3 regions of the Clostridium sp. CM037 genome follow, and region 2 is predicted to be linked to each of the others. Evidence: riboswitches for the same ligand, from Rfam matches in the RefSeq annotation. Region 2 holds a riboswitch; each other region holds the start of a gene.
The links. Region 2 has a riboswitch for S-adenosylmethionine ahead of ACWJKP_RS02405 (methionine ABC transporter ATP-binding protein). Riboswitches for the same ligand answer to the same signal wherever they lie in the genome.

Region 1 (7,758 bases), 1.0 Mb from region 2:
ATTAAACCGGCTGAACCCGCTCAAACCTCTTCGATACCCGCTTTTGATAAGACTGCTGTTATGAAGGCTTCAGGAAAGAGTGTTCCAGTTTTAATGTACCATTCAATTGACTACGAAAAAGATAATCCTATTCGTCTTCCTGTTAAAAGATTTGACGAGCAACTAAAATATTTAAAAGATAATGGTTATTATACTATTACACTTACTGATTTATATGATTATCTTATTAAGGATATACCAATACCTGAAAAATCTGTAGTTCTTACTTTTGATGATGGGTATGAAGATAATTATACGGAGATGTTCCCTGTTTTGAAAAAATATAATTTTAAAGCAACAATTTTTGTTATTACTGGTAGTATTGATAAAAGTCCTAACTATATGACTTCGAAACAGCTTATAGAGATGGAAAAATATGGAGTGGACATAGGGAGTCATACCGTAAAGCATGAAAATTTAAAAGAGATGCCTAAGGATAAGCAACTAGAAACTTTAGTTAAATCTAAAAACGATTTGGAAAAAATATTAAATAAACAAATAAAATTCTTTTCCTACCCATATGGTGGATACAGCAAAGCTTCAATTGAGGCTGTACGAGAAGCAGGGTATACAATGGCTTTTAGCACTGACGGCAGATGGTCTTCCAAAGAGGATGGTATACTTTCCTTACATAGAGTATATATAAGTTCATTCCATGACATGGAAGAATTTAAGAAACGTATTTCTAATACAGATTAAATTTTAATAAAGTTCAATATTAAGAGTTGGGTCCCTAAGTTACTAGGGGCCCAACTTTTATATGTATTATTCTAGGTACACCAAATTGTAAGGTGTCTCCTGATAAACATAATAATTTAACCAGTTTAAAAAAAGCAAACTTGAGTGACCTCTCCATTTCACGATAGGTATTTTTAATGGATCGTCTTTTGGATAATAATTTTCTGGGACATTTATATTTAATCCGTTTGCTATATCCCTGTCATATTCATTTTTTAATGTTAATGGATCATACTCTGAATGTCCGGTTATAAAAATTTGGCGTCCCTTTTTTGCTGATACAATGTAAATTCCTGATTTCTCAGATTCTGATAAAATTTCAAGCTCATCTATTTTATCAATATCAACTTTTCTTATTTCAGTATGTCTTGAATGTGGAACATAAAATTCATCGTCAAATCCACTAAAAAGTTTAACGTTTTGCTTTGTTATTTTATGTTTAAACACTCCAAATACTTTACTATCAAGTTTATGTTTTTGCACTCCGTAATGATAATGAAGCCCTGCTTGAGCACCCCAACAAATATGCAAGGTAGAGTATACATTGTGAACACTCCATTCCATAATTTTTTTAAGCTCCTCCCAGTAATCCACTTCTTCAAAGGGAATACTTTCAATTGGCGCTCCAGTTATTATCATTCCATCAAATCTAGAATTCTTTATTTCTTCAAAAGTATTATAAAATTTAATTAAATGTTCCTTCGATATATTTTTACATGCATGGCTTGCAGGGTGAAGAAGAACTATATCAATCTGTAGTGGAGAGTTCCCAAGAAGTCTTAAAATTTGTGTTTCAGTATCGATTTTTGTTGGCATAAGGTTTAAAATCACAATTTTTAAAGGCCGAATATCTTGGTGAAATGCGCGGTCTTCTGTAATAGTAAAAATGTTCTCTTTATTTAAAGTTTTAAACGCTGGAAGATTGTCAGGTATTTTTATTGGCATTTACATCCTCCTTGTAATTAGGCATCTTATAAAAAAAAGCTGCTTTCCTATAAGGAAAGCAGCATGATTAACTTTAATAAACAATAAAATTGTATTATAAAATTTGCTATCGTCCTTATCTTTCAGATTTTATAATCTGATGGAATTGACACCATTGCACTCCACTTAAGAATGCTGGTTGTCGGGCATCATCGGGCCAGTCCCTCTGCCGCTCTGGATAAGTTGTATTCAGTTGTTATTGCTTAGTATATTACTCGTAAAAGCAATTGTCAATAGGTAAAAATGTCTTTGTTTTATTTTTGACAATATTGAACATATGTGTTACGATTGCTACTGTTCATCGGAGGGTATATAGGTAATTATATGCTGGATAAGATGGTTGGATAAAGCCAACTGCCTTATCCGGCATTTTTTTATTTTAGGAGGCACATATTATGGCACAACAGAACATTTTAACAGAAAGGTTATTATGAAACAAGAGAACATTTTAACAGAGGGTAAGGTTATCCCAACGCTTTTAAGATTTGCATTTCCATTTCTATTAGCAAGCTTACTGCAAGCACTCTATGGTGCAGCTGATTTGTTGGTTGTTGGACAGTTTGATAATTCGGCGCAAGTTTCTGCTGTGGCGACAGGAAGTCAGATTATGCAGACAATCACAAGCGTTATTCTTGGATTGACCACAGGAGGTACTATTTTAATTGGCAACTATTTGGGTGCAAAAAAATATAAAGATATTGCAGAGTCAGTTGGAACTATCATTTGTACATTTGGTATAATAGCAGCTGTGTTGACTGTAATTATGGTGGTAATGACAGGTACTATTACAAATTTAATGAATACGCCAACAGAGGCATTTGAACACACAAAACAATATATTTTTATCTGTTCTTGTGGTATTCCATTTATTATAGGGTACAATGCGTTGAGTGGTATTCTGAGAGGGCTAGGCAATTCAAAAGCACCATTATTCTTTATTGCGGTAGCTTGCGTAACTAATATTATGGTAGATTTAATATTAGTGGGTGGGTTCCATATGGGGGCGCCAGGAGCTGCAATTGCTACTATAGCTGCTCAAGCTATAAGCTTCATAATTGGGGTGCTGCATGTAAAAAAGATAGGTTTTAACTTTGAGTTTCATCGTAGTCATATTAGGATTGAAGCAGGAAAAGCAAAGAAGGTATTTAAGCTAGGATTACCAATAGCATTACAAGATGGTTTAATTAATATTTCTTTTATAATAATTACAGCAGTTATTAATGTAATGGGACTTACTGCTTCTGCATCTGTAGGTGTTGTCGAAAAAATAATTGTATTTACAATGCTTCCAACGATTGCATTTGCTTCAGCGATTGCAGCAATGACAGCTCAGAATATGGGGGCAGGAAAGAAGGGAAGAGCAAAACAATGTTTGTATATAGGCACGGGATGCTCATTAATATTAGGAATAATATGTTATGCATATGCACAATGGAATCCAACATCGCTTACAGCATTGTTTTCGAGGGATACAGCGGTCATAGAAACAGCTGCATTATATATTAAATCATACAGCATCGATTGCATTTTGGTATGCTTTGTATTTTGTATGAACTCGTTTTTTAGTGGTTGTGGTAATTCGTTATTTCCAATGATTCACAGTTTAATTGCTACATTTATCATTCGTATACCGTTATCTTTTGTTTTAAGTAAAATAGTAGGTATGACGCTATATGAAATTGGATTTGCTTCTCCTCTTGCAACATTCGCATCACTTGTAATGTGTATAATCTACATGAAATCAGGTAAATGGAATAATAATAAAATTATTTATTGAGGAAATTATATAATATAATGTGAAAAGCAAAAAGATGATTTCTGTGAACACAGAAATCATCTTTTTGATTCAGAATAGACTTATTTAAAATTTTTATTTGCAAAGGGTATATTTTTATTTAAATATTTCTTTTCATAGTGGCTATACATAAACCAGGCAACAGCCGCAAAGAATACTGGGCCACCTATACTCTGAAGTGTTATGCTCAATTTTCCTTCCAGTGCTGGTTGTATTATTGAGAAGAAGTTTGCAAATCCAACAGTAAACATAACTACTATTGTCCATATTAGTGCACTTCTGTCAGTTTTGAATATTTCAAAAGGCTTAATAATATCTTTGTTTTTCTTAAATGGTGCAAAAGCAAAAGCTATAAACATGTATGGAAGAGTCATAGCTACATTAGTCATAGCTACTAACACAACGAAAAAACCTGACATATTCTCTCCACCAAAGGATACAAGAGCAATAATAACACAAACTATTGTAGCCTGAATCCACATAGCCCTTTGAGGCATTCCATTTTTCATTTCTGCCATTTTCCCAGGCCATAATTTAGCTGGAGTACCTTCAATTAATTGTTTTAATGGAGAAAACATTAATGTGAAGAATGCACCGGCTAAAGCTAAGAACATTGAAAGCCCAACGAATCTAGCTACTCCATGCGCCAAAGCTAAACATGTTGCTTCGCTTGCACCGAATGCACTACCAAGAGAATACCCTAGGTTACTCATTACTACATAACCAACATTACCTAAGTGAACGCCATTGCCAGTCATAACATTTGACCAGTTAGTAAATATACCAACAAGGAATAGTCCAAGTGCGTATCCAACTGAGATAATAATTGCTGAAATAACAACACCCTTAGGGAAGTTTTTTTCAGCATTTTCTGTTTCGTCAACTAGTCCTCCAACAACTTCAATACCACCATAAGCAAATATAGCAAATACTACGAAAGCAAATGATGAAATCATATTTCCCGAATAAGCAGGATCTGGCGAGGATATGAATGAACTAAGTCCAGTTATTGGCTGAGCTAACTGGCCATGATTCCCTATAAGGACTAGTAGAGATCCGACTAATAATACTACATTTAACAATGCAACTGCAGTGCCACCTAGTGAAGTTACCTTCTTAATTTTATCTAATCCCTTAGTTGATATAAATGTAACAAATATTATCCAAAGCATTCCAAGTATTCCTAAAGTTTTAGGCCCGGTTAATCCAAATAAGGCCCAAGTCTGTGTTGTATCTTTACCAAATATTGCATTTGATATTGGAACCCAAACTCCTGAGGCAACGTTAACCATCCAAATTACATAAGATGCATACCACATGAACGTTGCCATAAAAGCGAATTTAGCCCCCACTGATTTTTCCATCCATGAGTAGATTCCACCTTTTTCATCCTTGAAAGCTGCACCAAACTCAGATAGCATGAAAGCAAAAGGAATAAAAAATGTTATTCCAGACAGTATGTACCAAGGAATGGCAGCATAACCCATTTTATAGAATGATCTGGGAATGTTGTTAAATCCATAAACCGAAGTAAAAATCATTAAAACTAATGATACCAATGTTAAATGTTTAGTACTTTTTACTTTTACCGACATGTTTTTTCCCCCTTTAATGTACATGATTTAAGTTAATTTACTTTGTTAATATCATTATATAGCAACTGGTAAAAAATTCAATAGCAAAGGGGTTATTTATAGTTAAAAATTGTAAAATAGACCATTATATACTATTGAGATTAGGTAAATAGTGCATAAGGTAAGAAAAGAGGATATAATAAAGGAAGCTTTGAAACTAACTTTTTATTGTAAATCCATTTAAATAAAGGGGAAGATGATGATAAAAACAAATGCTATGCGAATTTTAGATAAAGGGAATGTAGAATACAATGTTATAACTTATGATATCAAAGATGATAAAATAGATGGAGTGTCTGTGGCAAATAAGATAGGTAGAGATGAAAAGTATGTCTATAAAACTTTAGTGACACATGGAATTTCTAAAAATATTTATATTATATTAATTCCAGTTAGAGAAGAAATAGACTTTAAGAAAGTAGCTAAAGTAACTAACGAGAAAAGAATAGAAATGTTAGATTTAAAGGATCTTCAAAAGGTTACAGGATATGTTAGAGGGGGGTGTTCCCCTATAGGTATGAAGAAACAGTATAAAACATTTATTGATAAAAGTGCTCTCGAAATAGAGACGATAATTGTAAGTGCTGGAAAAATAGGAGTTCAAATAGAAATCAACGCAAATTTATTAAAGAATAATGTGGAGGGTGAGTTTGCTTTTTTAGTAAAGTAATCTAACAATTATTCTGAGTGATTATCCAATCGGGATAATAAATTATCATAGGGTGGTGTATTAGCAATTTTAAAATAGGGGATGTTAATGATAAATTACGTTTCTAAAAACTTTTAACGACATTTCAGAAGGAAAGTCTCACACTTCTATAAGTGGGAGTATATACTATAAGTTGAAGTATTTGAACATTTGGGTGTAAAATATTATAATATGCAATTATAACTAAGATAAGAAGAAGTTGAACTTAGGTTACAAAAGAATGTGAATAAAAAAATTGGCAAAAGCCAGATAGTGAACTACTGAAATATATATTTCAGTAGTTTTTTGAATATCCAGCATTTTTAATATCAATTGTAATTTATTTAATTATCGGATTTCAATTTAAAGGCGGAGATGTTGATACAACAGTTGTTAGTACTATATTAGGAAACTTTTATTAATTAATCAATATTTTTTATTATTCTACAAGGATTTCCAACAGCGATAACATTAGCTGGAATATTTTTTGTAACCACGCTACCAGAACCTATTACGCTATTATCTCCAATGGTTACACCAGGATTTATTATAGAGCCACCGCCAATCCATACATTATTTCCTATAGTTACAGCTTTTGTATAATCAGCATTTTTGGGTCTTAATTTTGGATCAATTAAATGAGTTGCAGTAAATATGCTTACATTAGGAGCACATAATACATCATGTCCAATTTTTACTGGTCCATCATCTAAAACCAAAAAATTGAAATTTGCATAGAAATTTTCTCCAATTTTAATATTAGTGCCATAATCACAATGAAAGGGAGGTTCTATTTCAAAATTGTCGCCTATTTCTCCAAGTAGTTTTTTAATAATATTTATTCGCTCGATTGTTTCCTCGGGGTCTGTATTATTATATAATTTTGTAAGATGCCTAGCTTTATTTCTTAAGAGTACTAAATCTTCATCATAGGCATTATATATTTCACCATTTAGCATTTTTTGTTCTTCATTCATTTTATACACTCCTTATTCTATATGCTTAGTTAGTATGAGTATAGCATAGTAGAATAAACAGTAGAATTAAAGAGCCAATAAAGCTTAATATAGAAAGTAAAGTGCTTAGAAATGGAACCATGTGATATGTCTTTAAAGTATATGATATACAGCGAGAATGAGGGGGCAGTTTCATAAGAATTTGGAAAGGTAATTATGGAAAAATAAACATGGAAGAACAAAAAAACTAAGTCACTTAGATTATTTATGTGACTTAGCCTGATCATATGATTTTGCTTGGATCTAAGTAAAAGATTATTTTTTTACATTATCTTTATCGGGCATAGGCATCATATGATGCATATGCATCATACACATCATACACATCATATGCATCATACAGTTCTGCATCATATGATCCATTGGTGTCATTTGATTCATAGGCATCGTTGACATCATAGGCATCATAGGCATCATTGACATCATAGGATTCATTTGATTCATAGGCATCATTGACATCATAGGCATCATGGGATCCATTTGATTCATAGGCATCGTAGGGTTCATTTCTTTCATATTATTACAGTCCATTGAATAATTTTTCATAAAAATCTCCTTATAAAAGTTATACACAATATATTATTATGTAAAATAACATTTTATGTTACTACCTTTTCTAATTTAAAACATACTTCTAAGGAATCTTTATTGTTTTATATATAAGTAATTGTAAGTAGTTAAAGAGAACTACATGCCTGCAAAATTTCAAAATAAAATTAAACCATTAAAAAACGCGATTTTTTAATGGTTTAATATTTGTGATACTATACTATTTTTTTAATTCCGTTTTTCCTGTCAATTTACTTTTGGCATCCATTTTAAATGTAGATTTAGCTTCATCAGTAGTAAAATATATATTTCCGT
Region 2 (7,758 bases):
GGGGTTTTATAATTGCAGCATTAGCAATTATAGGAATATGGATAGTATTAAATATCATCTTAAAGAATTCATTTGATCCCTTTCCATTTATACTTCTTAATCTAGTACTATCGTGTACTGCCGCTATACAAGCACCTGTAATAATGATGAGTCAGAATAGACAGGAAGATAAAGATAGAATAAAATCAAAAAATGATTATAAAATAAATCTTAAATCAGAGTTGATCGTTCAAGATTTGCATAAGAAAATAGATTTATTAATTGAAGATCAAAAAATGTTAGTTAAGAATCAATTTATAATGCTTGAATATATTGAAAGTTTACAAAAACAAAATAACTGAGTAAAAACCCAAAATTTCTTGAAAGCGATACTCGCATTGTTAATAAAATTGCTGATACAAGTTTAGTTCAGTGTTTACTTTAAATCTATTGAATTCATATTTTGAGTTATATTTTAATTTTTAAAATCTTCATCAGATCTATTTTTTATAATTTTTTCAAGTTTGTCTACACGTTCATTGTAATTACTACCAATTGTGTTTTTAACATAATAAGCAAACCGTTTTTTCATGCTTTTCTCATAGCCAATTCCATCCTCTGGATATTTATGATTGGTAATTTCAATTCCATTCTTACCATTCTTGATATATAGAACTACGGGAATTGCTATTCCACTTTCTAGGATTAGCTTATCTCCCTCTTTAAAATAACCTTCCTTTAATAACCAAATATATATTTTATCTTTATCTTTCCCCAAAACCGTAAATGCACTGTACATTTTCCCTTCTCTTGCTACATTAATATATGTCGTTAAATAATTTACACTGAATATTTATACATTACAACTACCAAGTCAAAGCGTGATATAGAACAACCCCCAAATTAATTAAATCAAAATGGGGGTTGTTTTTATTTTTTATATTAAGAATCCACGAAGGTTGCTACGGCATTTTTAATACTGCATCATATGAAATGCTATTAATATTTTTCAGAGAATATTTCAAAATATGCTTGAGGATGTACACAAGCTGGGCATATTTTCGGAGCACTTTTTCCCTCAAAAATATAACCACAGTTTCTACATTTCCAAATAACTGATTCTTCTTTATTAAATACTGTATTATTTTCTATATTACTTAATAGTTCTCTATATCTTTCTTCATGATGCTTTTCAACATCAGAAATTTTTCTAAAAACAAACGCGATATCATCAAAGCCTTCCTCCTGCGCAACTTTCGCAAATGCTGGGTAAAGATCTGACCACTCTTCATTTTCTCCATTTGCTGCCGACAATAAATTTGCTTTAGTGTCTCCAAGACCTACAGGATATGTGGCATTAATTTCTACCACTTCTCCATTTAAACTTTCATTTAAAAACTTAAAAAATCTTTTAGCGTGTTCTTTCTCATTATCTGCTGTTTCTATGAATATATTAGCTATTTGTACATATCCCTCTTTTTTCGCTATAGATGAATAATAAGTATATCTATTCCTAGCTTGTGATTCACCTGCGAATGATTTCATAAGATTTTCAGCTGTTTTTGTACCCTTTAATGTTTTCATAAAATGCCTCCTTGTTTTTATAATTAAAGAAAATAATTATTTCTATTAGAGTATACCCTAAATAGTATAGTTTGCTTCTTTTAATCCATACTATTTTAAGAAAGTTTACTAAATTACCTGTTAATTAAGTTTATTCTAAGTTTGTACCTTATTTCCAAACATCAGTATCAACACCAATAGATTTTGATTTGAATTTAGTTCCATCGGTTTTTTTATAATTTTTCAATATTTTTAATGCATAGTTAGACCCAATTAATATAATTGGAACATTTACATAAACTAAAACAATATTTACAAAATCACCTATGTACCATAAATTTGTAAGTTCTAAACCAGCAAGAACTGTTAATGCGCCAAATGGAACAAAGAATAATGCACCAACCAAACGTATTCCCATGATAAATTTCTTATTTCTAGATATTAAATTTGCGGAGACTTCTGCAAACAATATTAAACCGAGCAATGTTGTAAATGCAAACATTCCATAGCATAGCGAAACAATAATTGTAACCGTCCCATCTAATGCAGTACCAGGAACTAAGTATTTGATTGAGGATAGGTAAACTGTAAGTTTCGACGCTTCTATACTTTCCCATGAAACTCCAGCAGTGCCTGTCCAAACATGTGCCATAACAATAACAAATCCAGTCATACTACATATTACCATTGTGTCAAGAAAAACTCCTAGACATTGTACAAAACCTTGTTCTGCAGGATGTTTATTCTCCGCTGTAGCAGCCGCCATTGTAATTGTTCCTTGTCCAGCTTCATTGGACATTAACCCACGCTTAATTCCTTGAGCTAAAGCCACACCAAATGCCCCACCAAATAATGCATTGGGCTTAAATGCTCCACCAATCACTTCTTTAAAGAAATACGGAACTTTATCTAAGTTAACTAATATTATTAAAATAACTATAAGTGTATAAATAACTGCCATAATAGGTACCAGTACATCTGTAACTGCAGTAACTCTTTTTATTCCTCCAATTACAGTCAAAAGAACAGTAATTATTAAGACTATTGCTATACCATAATAAACTGTAGATTGACGTCCAAAGGTTTTTCCAGCTATAGTATCAGCTATTGAACCGAAACTTGTAAATAAATGAAAAGCTTGAGATGGGATAACAAACAGTGCATATATTATAAAAAGTGAAGACAGTATAATACCTACCCACCGTTTATTTCCCAAAATCTTTTGACCATAAAATGGAAGTCCACCTACGAACTCCTTGCCATTTTTCTCTTTAAAAAGCTGTGCAAGTACAGATTCTACAAAAGCCGTGGACATACCAAAGAAAGCTGAAACCCACATCCAAAATAGTGCCCCTGGTCCGCCAACAGATATTGCTCCTGTAACCCCCATAATATTACCTGGACCTACACGCATAGCAGAACTTAGTAAAAATGATGCTAATGAACTAACCCCAGTATCTGTTTCCTTTTTTGTAGCAAGGATCTTAATTCCTTTTTTAAATGCCATAACTTGAATAAATCCAGTTTTAAATGTAAGATAAATTCCTGTTCCTAAAAGTAAAATAACTGCAAAGGCAAAATTACCTAAAACCGGGATGTTTTGATACCACTTAAAATTAGTTGGAAATTCCCATAGAAAATCCGCAATAGGAACTATAAAATTAAAAAAATTATTTATTGCTTGAAATAATACACTCATTTTTAAACCTCCATATTATAATGTTATCCTTATTTGCATTTTAGAATTAATTACTCCAAAAATTATTTGCATACGGTAATTATACACTAATAAGGTATAAAATGAATTTTTTAAAAAATAAAAGTATAAAAATGTCGTTAAACTTTATGCTTTACTATAAAAAAATCATCTTACTTTCGACTATTACGCCCAAAGCAAAATGATTTTATGGTTTTATATTTTTTTTAGAAAGCAGGAATTATATCTCCTTTATATTTATCTTCAATAATTTTTTTAACTTCTGGAGAATTTAATGCCTTTGAAAGTGCTTCTATATGAGGTTTAGTTTTATCTTCTTTTCTAACTGCAAGCACATTTGCATAAGGAGAATCTTTTGACTCAATTGCTAGTGCGTCTTTTGTCGGATTTAAATTGGCTTCTATTGCAAAATTTGAATTTATAACTGCTGCATCCACATCTTTTAAAATCCTTGGAAGTTGAGGAGCGTCTAATTCAGTTATTTTAAAATTCTTTTTATTTTCAGTAATATCAAGTTTAGAAATAAGATCTCCCTTTTTTAGTTTTAATAGCCCTTCCTTCTCAAGCACTCTAAGTGCTCTTGCTCCATTTGTAGGATCACTTGGAATAGCTATTTTAGCTCCATCTTTTAAATCACTAAGTTTTTTATATTTGTTAGAGTACACACCCATAGGTTCAAGATGAACCTTTACAGTATAGTCTAGGTCCACTCCCTTTTCTTTACTAAAGGATTGCAAATAAGGTATATGTTGAAAGAAATTAGCCTCTAATTGTCCCTCGGCTAGTGCAGTGTTTGGTGTTACATAGTCAGTAAATTCTACTATTTCGAGAGTATATCCCTCTTTTGCGAGAATCGGCTTTATAGCCTCTAATATTTCTTTATGAGGCACTGGTGACGCACCTACTTTAATGATTTTTTTCTCAGTTACATCCGCCTCTTTTTTTGCTCCACATCCACTCAGTGTAAAAATCACAACTATTGTCAATAATATGCTTAATATTTTTTTCATTTTTAATTTCCTCCTCTTATTTTTCTTTTAATATTTTTATAATTCAATCATCTCCTGCTGAGCTGTATATTAACGACTTCAGAAGGAGATTTATACTCCCACTGAAGTTTTCTATTTGTTAGGTCAAGTAACTCCTACTTATAGAAGTGGGAGACTTTCCTTCTGAAATGTCGTTCAAAACTTATTTAATCATTTTTCTGTACAATATATTTCCTAAGGCTTGAATTACTTGCACAACTGCAATTAATATAATTACAGTGTATATCATGATATCTGACTTAAATCTATAGTAACCATATTTTACGGCTACATCTCCAAGTCCCCCTCCACCAATTGTCCCAGCCATAGCTGAGTAACCTATAATGTTTATTATTGTTAACGTAACTCCAAGAACTATAGACGGCATTGCCTCTTTTAACATAACCTTAAATATAATTTGATAGGTTTTTGCACCAAATGACTTAGCTGCTTCAACAATTCCATAATCCACTTCTAAAAGTGCAGATTCTATTATTCTTGCAGCAAAAGGTGCTGCACCAAGCGTTAGAGGAACTATAGCTGCATTAGTACCTATTGTTGTTCCAACTATAAGCTTAGTTAAAGGGAATATAGATATCATTAGTATAATAAACGGAAAAGACCTAAGTATATTTATTACTAAATTTAAGATTTTATAGATTAAAGTGTTTGGCCTTAGGCCTTTAGGACCAGTTATAATTAATCCTACTGCTGAAATAAACCCTAAAATAACTGTAAAAATTGTGGATAATGTTACCATATATATAGTTTCTTTTAGTGCAGGTAATAAAATGTCTTTAAATAGCATTTATACTCTCTCCCTTGTGCTTCTCAAGCTGCACAGAATAATTAATGAGCTCCCACTCTATAGATTTTTCATCTAAATAGTTTAATATCTTCTTCTTATTCTCTTTACTTGCATTTATTATGAGACTTCCCATTACGTTATCCCTAAATTTTTCAAGCCTGCCCCATACTATTGAAAAATCAATATTTAACTCCCTGGCAATTGATGTTATAAGGCAACTCAGGGTAATTTCCTTTGTAAAAAATATTTTAATGTTATATCCCGTGCTAGGCAGTAATTCTTCCTCTCCCATAAGTGTTTGCATTTCCTTTGTTGGCCTAATAAATAGTTCATCGGTAATGCCATGGCTTTTAATTTCCCCTCCTTCTAAAAGAATAAATTTATTACAAATTTCTTTTACCACTTCCATCTGATGGGTAACTACAATAATTGTTATATTAAATTTGTTATTGATAGCTCTTAAAAGCTCTAATATAGATTTTGTAGTTTTAGGATCTAGTGCAGAGGTAGCTTCATCACAAAGTAATATTTTCGGATTAAGTGAAAGCGCTCTTGCAATTCCAACTCTTTGCTTCTGCCCTCCGCTAAGTTGTTTTACATTGGTGTTTGCTTTATCCTTAAGTCCTACTAACTCTATTAAGCTATCTACTCTTTTTTTAATAAAATTTTTATCGTTTCCCCATATTTCTAGTGGAAATGCTATGTTTTGAAAAACATTTTTACTGTTAATAAGATTAAAACTTTGAAATATTATGCCTACATTTTTCCTAAACTCGCGAAGTTCTTTCAAACTTAGCTGTTTCACCCCTTTTCCCATTATATTAATGGTACCTGTATCATAGGTTTCAAGCCCATTAAAGCATCTAAGTAAAGTGGATTTACCAGCTCCACTGTGACCAATAACACCATAGATATCACCTTCCTCCACTGTAAATGAAACATCATTTAACACTTTAACCGCTGAAAAACTTTTACTTACACCTCGAACTTTAATCATGATATCCCTTCTCCTTTTCATTTTTTATAATTCATCTTTACCTTTTGATCCTTTCTTTAAACATCACTCTAAAAAAATAGAGGCCAAGAATAAACTTGGGCTCTACTTCCAAACTTATTCTTATCTTGCAGCAATGCTGCAGGAATTAACACCATGTATCATAATATGATACTGGTTGTCGGGGTTCATAGGGCCAGTCCCTCCACCTCTCTTGATAAGACACTATTAAATTTTATTTACATCTATTCAAAAAACAAAAACCTCTTTCATCATTATATAATGATGAAAGAGGTATAAAATTACAAAGACACCTCTCTCATCTTCCGCTAATTTACAATGAAATTAACGCAGGATTTAGCACCTATTCAGACAATAACGTCTGATGGTTGCCGAGATGTCATCGGGCCAGTCCCTCTATCTCTCTTGATGAGAATTAACTTATTTATTAAATTAGATTTATAATATCACTATATGAATGCTATGTAAAGAAGTTTTTATATACACCTTCTCCAAACATCATACAACTGTCTAATGATGTTTCATCATAATATATATTTTGTTCATACTTTATATATAACATAAATATTCATGTTACATTATTTATGTTATAATATATTGTAATAATTATATTGTTCTAGGAGGATACATTGTATGGCTAATGCTTGAAACGCCAATAAGAAATAATTAACATCAATTGAAATTATTTCCCATACCGCGGCGTTATTGACAAGATTGTAAAATAATTGTATTATACACACATAAACTAAGCACTTTTTTAATAGTATAAGAGAGACCCATAAGATCTCTTTTATGTGACCTAGTATTAGAAATTCAGTAATAACAATTGAATATAAGACTAAAAACAGGATAATACTTATGGCGACCAAGTAAGCCCCCCTTTACGTATGTATGAAGCATGGTCATTCAGGACTAACCCTGGACATTTTTTGTATAATAAAAAAAGGAGGAGATATTAATGGATGATAATAAAAATGTAGAACCCATAAAAACAGCACCAGTTAAAAAGAAACTTTGGAAAAAAATCGTTAAAGGTTTATTGATATTTTCTGCAATAATTTTCGTATCGGCTACGATAACTTTAGGATATGGTTATATTAAATATGGGGCTAAAATAGAGGCAACTATAAAGGATGCTAACAACATAGCACAAACCATAAATGAAACCTCCTTTAATACCCGAAAACCAACACAATTTTTTGATACTAATGGTAAATTATTAAAAGAATTTAAAACCAATACATATTATTATACAAAAGAAGCAGACTTAAATCCCTATATAGGTAAAGCTGTTACTTCAATAGAAGACCAAAGGTTTTATAAACATAATGGTATAGATTATAAAGGTATAAGGAGAGCTGTCTGGGTATATATAAAATCCAGGGGAGCTATCGTACAAGGTGGTTCAACAATAACGCAACAACTTGCAAGAAATGTATTCCTTACATTTGACGTAACCTTATCGAGAAAATTAGAAGAGTCTGTTGTAGCGCAGAAATTAGAAGAAAGATACTCAAAAGATCAAATATTGGAATTTTATGTAAACAATATAAACTTCGGCAATGGATGTTATAGTATTGAAAGTGCTTCACAATTTTACTTTCAAAAGAATAATAAAGATTTAGATTTATCTCAAATAGCTATGCTT
Region 3 (7,758 bases), 830 kb from region 2:
GTAAGCATTTTGCATTAGAAAGTGAAGGAAGTTACTTTTGGACAAGGGTATTTGGTGAATTTAAAGATATGTTCAACTATGCTGAATGTATCGAATCCAGTAAAGAGCTATTAAACAAGTATACACCTTTTATCAATGTGTTAACTGATGGTGATGCAACCAACCAGAGCAAGATGGTTATTTATGTAATGTCCCATGACACCGAGGAAAGCTGGGGATTTACTAAAAGCATGGATGATAATGTGATAACATCAAAATGGGATTTACTATTAAAAAATCATAAGGAAAGTAATGTATTATTTTATATTAGGGCATATTCAGATTTATGGAAAATGGAAAATATTAAAAATATTAATTTGGCAGGATAAATGACTGCCATATTTATTTTTGAAATTAGACTTGCTTTTAAAAAACTTGTATGTAAAAAATGATTAATAGAAAAAAGGGACTTTAAGGAGAGGGTGGAGGAAGGTTTGTCAATATGAGGAGACTATGATAGTATATAAGCATATAAGGAACTCCCTATATTTTTTTTGTGAATTTTAACTTTGTAATTTCTATTCTTATGAAGTTGTAAAAAGAAAATTGACAATAATTCTTATGTATTAGAGTTAACAATAACGAATGGAGGAAATGAAATTATGGCTGATTTGCCAAATTGCCCAAAATGTAATTCAGAATACACTTACGAAGATAGAAGTATTTTTGTTTGCCCTGAATGTGCTCATGAATGGACTTTAGAATTAGAAACAGAAAGTAGTGAAGAGAAAAGGATTATCAAAGATGCAAATGGAAATGTATTAAACGATGGTGATTCTGTAACAATAATCAAAGACCTTAAAGTAAAAGGAAGTCCATTAGCCATAAAAAAAGGTACAAAAGTAAAAAATATACGTTTGGTTGATGGAGATCATAATATTGATTGCAAAATTGATGGGTTTGGAGCTATGGAATTAAAATCTGAATTTGTTAAAAAGGTATAAATCAAGGTTTAATGTAATAGAACCGAAGTAGTGAACTTCACCCCATTGAATGATTATAACTAAAAAAGTTGTAAAATTCATTTGATGGGGTGTTTTTATATATAAATACTAAAAGGAGAATAAGTTTAATAAAATGATTCCATCCTTATTATACTTTCTATTTTGTTGACGTTTTCTAGTTCTTTTATTTTTTCTAATGAAATTCTTATGTTTTTTTCTGAACTTTTATGTGTAATAAATCCTAGTGGTCCATGATCATCGTGCCTTACATCTCCAGTAACGGACATAATGCTGACATTGTTTTCCCCAAATATTTTCGCTGTATCTCCTAAAACTTCTACTGTATCTTTAACATTAAGTCTAATATAGAATTCTGATTCATTTTCTTCTGATTTTTTCACTTCTTTAAAATCAGTCTTGTCACTTAGGTCTAATAAGTCATAAGGATTTACATTATTTCTTAATATGGATATTATATCACCTACAACTGCACTTCCAGTTGGAAAAGCTCCAGCGCCTTTTCCATATAGCATTAACTCTCCAACTGCATTTCCTTTTATCATAATAGCATTAAATGCATCGGCTACATTTGCCATTGGGTGGCTCGAAGGTATTAGGGTTGGATGTACTCTTAGTTCTAATTTGTTATTTACTTCTTTAGCTATTGCTAAAAGTTTTATTGAATAACCAAGTTTTTTAGCATATTCTATATCTATGTCACTAATACTTCTTATTCCTTCTCTATAAATACAATCATGATCTACCTTAGTTCCAAATGCTAGAGAAGACATTATTGCAAGCTTATATACAGCGTCAAAGCCATCAACATCAGAGGTTGGGTCTGCTTCAGCATAACCCTTTTCTTGCGCCTCCTTTAGTGCTTCATCAAAGCTAATCCCATCCATTGTCATTTTGCTTAATATGTAATTAGTTGTTCCATTTATAATTCCAATTATCTGCTCAATCCTATTGGCTGTAAGGCTCTCATTAATCTCGCGTATTATTGGAATTCCACCAGCCACACTTGCTTCATAATAAAACAATACGTTTTCTTTCTCCGCTGTTTTAAATAACTCTTCGCCCCAGTTCGCGATAACTAATTTATTAGCAGTTACAATATGTTTTTTAGATTTCATTGCGCGTATCATATACTCTTTAGATTTATCGCATCCACCAATAAGTTCAACCACAATTTTTATACTTTCATCATTTATAATATCATCAATGTTATCTGTTAATAGGCCATTAGGTGCTTTGATATCTCTTTTTTTATTTATATCTTTTACAAGTATTTTAGCAACTTCTATTTCATAATTTGAACGTTTCATTATTTCTTTTCTATTTTCGTGAAGTATTTTCCATACACCCGTCCCAACATTTCCAAAACCTAAAATCGCTATTTTTACCTTTTTCATAATAGTTTTCCTTTCTAAACTTTAAAGTTATTCCTCCGTCATCTAAGGTGATGGAGGAATATAGTTAGGAACAAGACCTTATTTTGAAACCAGCTGCCAAAGAATTATTGACTTTTTATTGAACTGATTTTTCTAGAGCTTGCGTCAAATCGTATATAATGTCATCGATACCCTCAACGCCAATTGAAAGTCTTATCAAATCTGAAGTAACTCCAGCAGATTTTTGCTCCTCTGCGTTAAGCTCTGCATGAGTTGTACTTGAGGGGTGAATTATTAGAGATTTTGCATCTGCAACATTTGCAAGCAGCGAAAATAATTCTACATTATTAATGAATTTTTTTCCAGCTTCAAGGCCACCTTTTATTCCAAAAGTGAATATTGATCCTGCTCCTTTTGGTAGGTATTTTTTAGCTAAATCTTTGTATCTGCTCCCTTCAAGTTCAGGATAATTTACCCATGAAACATTTGGATGCTTACTCAAAAATTCAACAACTTTCCTAGCGTTTGTTACATGTCTCTCAACTCTTAACGATAATGATTCCAAACCTTGAAGAAATAAAAATGCACTTTGAGGGCTAAGCGTCGCACCGGTGTTTCTTAAAAGTTGAACTCTAGCTTTTAAAGCAAATGCTGGAGCACCTAAATTAGCATATACTATTCCATTATAGCTTTTATCCGGAGTTGTAAAATCAGGGAATTTACCGCTAGCTGCCCAATCAAATTTACCAGCATCAACTATAATTCCACCAATAGTAGTTCCATGTCCTCCAATGAACTTTGTTGCTGAATGAATAATTACATCTGCACCATACTCAATTGGACGGCAAAGGAAGGGAGTTGCAAAGGTATTGTCAATAATAAGGGGTATTTTATTTTCATGAGCAATATCCGCTACTGCCTCTATATCTAGAACATTTATTTTTGGGTTTCCCATTGTTTCAGCATAAAGTGCTTTTGTTTTATTCGAGATAGCTTTTCTAAAATTTTCAGGATCATCTGGATCAACAAATGTTACGTTAATTCCAAGTTTTCTAAGAGTAACATTAAATAGTTCATAAGTACCACCATATAGAGTGCTTGCAGCTACTATTTCATCGCCTGAATTTGCTACATTAAGTATTGCATAGAATGTTGCAGCTATTCCTGAAGCTGTAGCAAGTCCTGCTACTCCGCCTTCGAGAGCGGCTACTCTTTTTTCAAAAACGTCTGTAGTTGGGTTCATTATTCTTGAATATATATTTCCTTCTTCTTTTAATTGAAATAAATTTGCTGCATGATCTGCATTTTTAAAAACAAAAGATGATGTTTGATAAATTGGGACTGCTCTCGAGCCTGTAGTAGGGTCTGGAACCTGCCCTGCATGTACCTGTAATGTTTCAAAACTTAATTTTCGCTCACTCATATTAATTTCTCCTTTTATAATTATTTTTCAAAAAAAAGCTGCTCTCCTATAAGGAAAGCAGCATGATTAATTTTATTAAACAATAAAATTGTATCATAAAATTTGCTATCGTCCTTATCTTTCAGATTTTACAATCTGATGGAATTGACACCATTGCACTTCTTTTAAAAATGCTGGTTGTCGGGCATCATCGGGCCAGTCCCTCTGCCGCTCTGGATAAGTTATATTTAGTTGTTAGTATTTAGTACATTATTTATTTAGATTTTTGGGGAAGAAAAAAAGCTACTTTCCTATAAGGAAAGTAGCAATAGTTAACTTTAATAAACAATAAAATTGTATCATAAAATTTGCTAACATCCTTATCTTTCAGATTTTACAATCTGCAGGAATTGACACCACTACATTCGAATAAGAATGCTGGTTGTCGGGCTTCATCGGACCAGTTCCTCTGCCACTCTGGATAAGTTGTATTCAGTTATTAGTATTTAGTATATTACTCATAAAAACAATTGTCAATACTTTTTTAAAAGATAAAGTTATTTTAATTATGCCCTTTTATAATACTATATGCTGCACTGAACATACCAAATAAAATGCCAACGATAGGGAATATAATCCAATTAATGTGCCATAGATTAAAAACTAATCCACTGACAAGGAAGATACAGATTGCTAATGGCCATACGATAGCAGCAACTGCACCAATAAGTTTATTATCTTCAGTTTCTTCTTTTGAAAAGTCACCAATCTGTAAAAGAATACTGAAACTCTGCTTAATATTTCCAAAGTATATGAAGATGAAAGCGGCAATAGCAACCATCACAAGTAAAACAACTACTCCGTAGCTTGATGCATTGTCGCCAAAAGCGGATGATACGAAAAGTGCAACTGGGGATATGACACATATGCATACACCCGTTATTATAGATATCATATAAGTTGATGCAAAAGCATTATTTTTTTGATTTATAATTGCTTTTGCATGAAGAGGTAAATCAAAACCGCTTTTTAGATACTTGTATTTTTCTAGCTTCATACCGGAATAAATGAATAAAGCTACAGCAGGTACACACAGTAAGAATAGTGCAATAATGCCAAACATATCGCTGAAATCTTTTGAAATGCCTTTACAGATAATGCCACCATCTATGAGAGTGGTAATTAATATTAATATAGCTGTTGCTATAATACATAAAAAAACACCTATACCCATCAATAAGCCAGATTCTTTTTTTGTAGTCATAAAGTTATCGGCCTCTTCTTGTGTAATGGTTTTAAGTATCGCACCCTTTTTCATATGTTCGATGCCAAGTTCATCAATTAATTCGTCAATATTGCCAAATTCTGAGATTACAATACCAATGGCCTCATTTTCTGATTTTCCATCATTCTTATTCTCGTTATATTTTTCTTCCATATTCCATAATAAATCATTTTTTAATTTCATCGTCTGATTTGTTCTTGGTAGGACTTTAAACATATTATCTAAATAATTTTTTATAGTTTCCATTTTAATCCCTCTCCTTAATAAATTTATTAATAACTTCTTTTGTTAAGCTCCATTCTTCACATTTTTCTTTATAGTAGGTTAAACCTACGGGGGTGATTTTATAATATGTGCGTCTTTTACCAAAGGTTTCGTCTTTATAGAAAGATTCGATATATCCATTCTTCTCAAGACGGTTGAATGCTGAATAGAGTGTGGTCTCTTTCATAACATACTTCTCCTCTGATAATTTCCTGATGTTTTTTGATATTTCATACCCGTAGGATTCGCCATCTTGAAGCATAAAAAGAATAATCGTATCATTATATCCTCGAATTACATCGCTGCTTATCAAATTATATCCTCCTTCGCTTTTACTGCATCTGTAGTACTTTGTCTGTCGTGGTAATTCAAGGATAACACAATTACTACGACAGGTAAAGTGTTTTCTAAAATTTGAATAGATGTAATATTACTGTAAGTTTTGAAGATGGTACCTTATAGATTATTATGATAAACTATATACAGTAATAATTAGATTGGAAGGAATGGTGAGTTATGGACATAATATTTTTATTAAAAGCAATTATAATAGCAATAGTAGAAGGGGTAACTGAATTTATCCCAGTATCGTCTACAGGACATATGATATTGATTGGATGGGCAATTGGGTTTGAGGGAGAGTTTGTAAAGATGTTTGAAGTTGTAATCCAACTTGGAGCAATAATGGCAGTTGTTGTTTTGTATTGGGAGAAGATTAGCGAAAGTATAATAGAATTTTTTAAGTTTATATTTACTAAAGGAAAAGAGGGAAAGAAAGGATTCAGGTTTGGGATAAATGTTATTACGGCATCTATTCCAATGGGAATTGCAGGAGTAGTATTATACGATAAAATAAAACTATTGTTTACACCAGAGGCAGTTATAGTAGGATTCATAGTTGGTGGATTATTGTTACTAATAATCGAGAAGAGAGTTAGAAATAGGGATCATAAAGTAGAAAGTATAGATAGCATAACGCCTATACAATCATTTAAGATCGGTTTATTACAACTGCTTGCAATGTGGCCAGGAATGTCAAGAAGTGCTTCTACAATTATGGGTGGATGGATTGCAGGATTATCAACACCAATAGCAGCAGAATTTTCATTTTTTATAGCGATTCCAGCTATGATAGGGGCAACAGGTAAGGACTTATTTGAATTTGATTATTCTATAATGACACTAACATTATGGATTTCATTAATAGTAGGATTTGTTGTAGCCTTCATAGTATCTTTGATAGTTATGAAAAAATTTGTGGATTATTTAAAAAAGAAACCAATGAAAGTATTTGCAATATATAGAATAGTAGTAGGTATTATACTTGGAATATTAGTATTAACTAAGGTTATTATTTTAGCATAATCATAGAGAATAAATAGCAAGAGGTATTTTTTCTTATATAAATAGTAAAAGGAGAATAAGCATATGGAAAGTAAGCATATGGGAAATAATAAAGTATTAAATATTATAACTTCTATAATGATAGTAGCATCTATAATTATGGCTTTTTTTCTTTATGAAACAGTAAAGGGAAAAAATAAAATTACATATGTATTAAGTGATATGAAGACGGCAGTAAATGATGAAGGTAAAGACCAAACTTTAAAAAATGAAATAAACAAAGTAAAGGTTATAGATATAAACTTTCCTTTTATAAAAACAAGTATTGAGAGTACAGCAACGGATTGTTCAACAATTGGAAGTAGTATATTCCAGAAATATCAGGTAAATACACTTAAGAATAATATTAGTGAAATGGAGTTTGATGGGCTTCAGTATGAAAGTAATAAAATTATTAAAGGTAATCTAAAAGACTTTCTAATTGAAGTTACTTTTAACACAAGATACTTAAAAGATGATGCAAATCTATTAAAGAATTCTATGATAGAAGGTAAAAATAGACCCTTATTTAGAACAAGGTTCCATATAAAGGCTACAGATAAACCATTTACATATGAGCTAGTTGAAATAGGTAAGGATTTAGGAAGATAAGGTGTGCAGGAAGTAGGGAAAGATATGAATAAAAAGAATAAGATATTAATTGGTACATCAATAATTTTAGTTGTATTTTGTATTATAGGTGGATATTATATATATAATATCAAAAGCAATTACAGTAAAAATCATCCGATTATAGAATATAAAGATACTTCAAGACTTCAATATATAGCAGGTCCGATGCTTGAAAAATATCTAGGACAATATAAAATTAATACTAAGAATAAGGTAAATGAAAAGATAAGTTATTATACTTATAAAAGCAGTCAACTTATTGCAGGGGATAGTGGAACTTTTGCAATATCGGCAATATTTGATGTGGAGCCATATGATAAAGGTGACCTTAGCAAGCTAAGTAAATGGGGTTTAATAGATAATGATGGAATGATTCATTGTGATTGGACTTTAATTATAAGTAAGTTTAAAGGT

Region 1: it holds a riboswitch for S-adenosylmethionine, as region 2 does, so the genes downstream of both, metA (homoserine O-acetyltransferase MetA) here and ACWJKP_RS02405 (methionine ABC transporter ATP-binding protein) in region 2, are expected to answer to the same signal.
Region 3: it holds a riboswitch for S-adenosylmethionine, as region 2 does, so the genes downstream of both, ACWJKP_RS18505 (O-acetylhomoserine aminocarboxypropyltransferase/cysteine synthase family protein) here and ACWJKP_RS02405 (methionine ABC transporter ATP-binding protein) in region 2, are expected to answer to the same signal.

The regions. Positions count from the first base shown of each region.
Region 1 covers NZ_CM143650.1:3,665,949-3,673,706, reverse strand. The annotation lists gene ACWJKP_RS17535 (polysaccharide deacetylase family protein) at 1-738, shown strand, start outside; gene metA (homoserine O-acetyltransferase MetA) at 805-1,722, opposite strand; SAM riboswitch class I at 1,835-1,946, opposite strand; gene ACWJKP_RS17525 (MATE family efflux transporter) at 2,192-3,538, shown strand; gene yjeM (glutamate/gamma-aminobutyrate family transporter YjeM) at 3,619-5,151, opposite strand; gene ybaK (Cys-tRNA(Pro) deacylase) at 5,390-5,860, shown strand; gene ACWJKP_RS17510 (sugar O-acetyltransferase) at 6,301-6,855, opposite strand; gene ACWJKP_RS17505 (hypothetical protein) at 7,150-7,440, opposite strand; gene ACWJKP_RS17500 (hypothetical protein) at 7,664-7,758, opposite strand, start outside.
Region 2 covers NZ_CM143650.1:453,494-461,251, reverse strand. The annotation lists gene ACWJKP_RS02435 (DUF1003 domain-containing protein) at 1-341, shown strand, start outside; gene ACWJKP_RS02430 (hypothetical protein) at 455-778, opposite strand; gene rbr (rubrerythrin) at 979-1,563, opposite strand; gene ACWJKP_RS02420 (alanine/glycine:cation symporter family protein) at 1,712-3,241, opposite strand; gene ACWJKP_RS02415 (MetQ/NlpA family ABC transporter substrate-binding protein) at 3,466-4,269, opposite strand; gene ACWJKP_RS02410 (methionine ABC transporter permease) at 4,451-5,095, opposite strand; gene ACWJKP_RS02405 (methionine ABC transporter ATP-binding protein) at 5,085-6,092, opposite strand; SAM riboswitch class I at 6,210-6,313, opposite strand; SAM riboswitch class I at 6,406-6,525, opposite strand; gene ACWJKP_RS02400 (transglycosylase domain-containing protein) at 7,069-7,758, shown strand, end outside.
Region 3 covers NZ_CM143650.1:3,849,347-3,857,104, reverse strand. The annotation lists gene ACWJKP_RS18520 (alpha-amylase family glycosyl hydrolase) at 1-368, shown strand, start outside; gene ACWJKP_RS18515 (zinc ribbon domain-containing protein YjdM) at 642-983, shown strand; gene ACWJKP_RS18510 (homoserine dehydrogenase) at 1,109-2,398, opposite strand; gene ACWJKP_RS18505 (O-acetylhomoserine aminocarboxypropyltransferase/cysteine synthase family protein) at 2,514-3,800, opposite strand; SAM riboswitch class I at 3,912-4,023, opposite strand; SAM riboswitch class I at 4,157-4,267, opposite strand; gene ACWJKP_RS18500 (permease prefix domain 1-containing protein) at 4,342-5,310, opposite strand; gene ACWJKP_RS18495 (PadR family transcriptional regulator) at 5,312-5,641, opposite strand; gene ACWJKP_RS18490 (undecaprenyl-diphosphate phosphatase) at 5,845-6,693, shown strand; gene ACWJKP_RS18485 (hypothetical protein) at 6,757-7,323, shown strand; gene ACWJKP_RS18480 (WD40/YVTN/BNR-like repeat-containing protein) at 7,348-7,758, shown strand, end outside.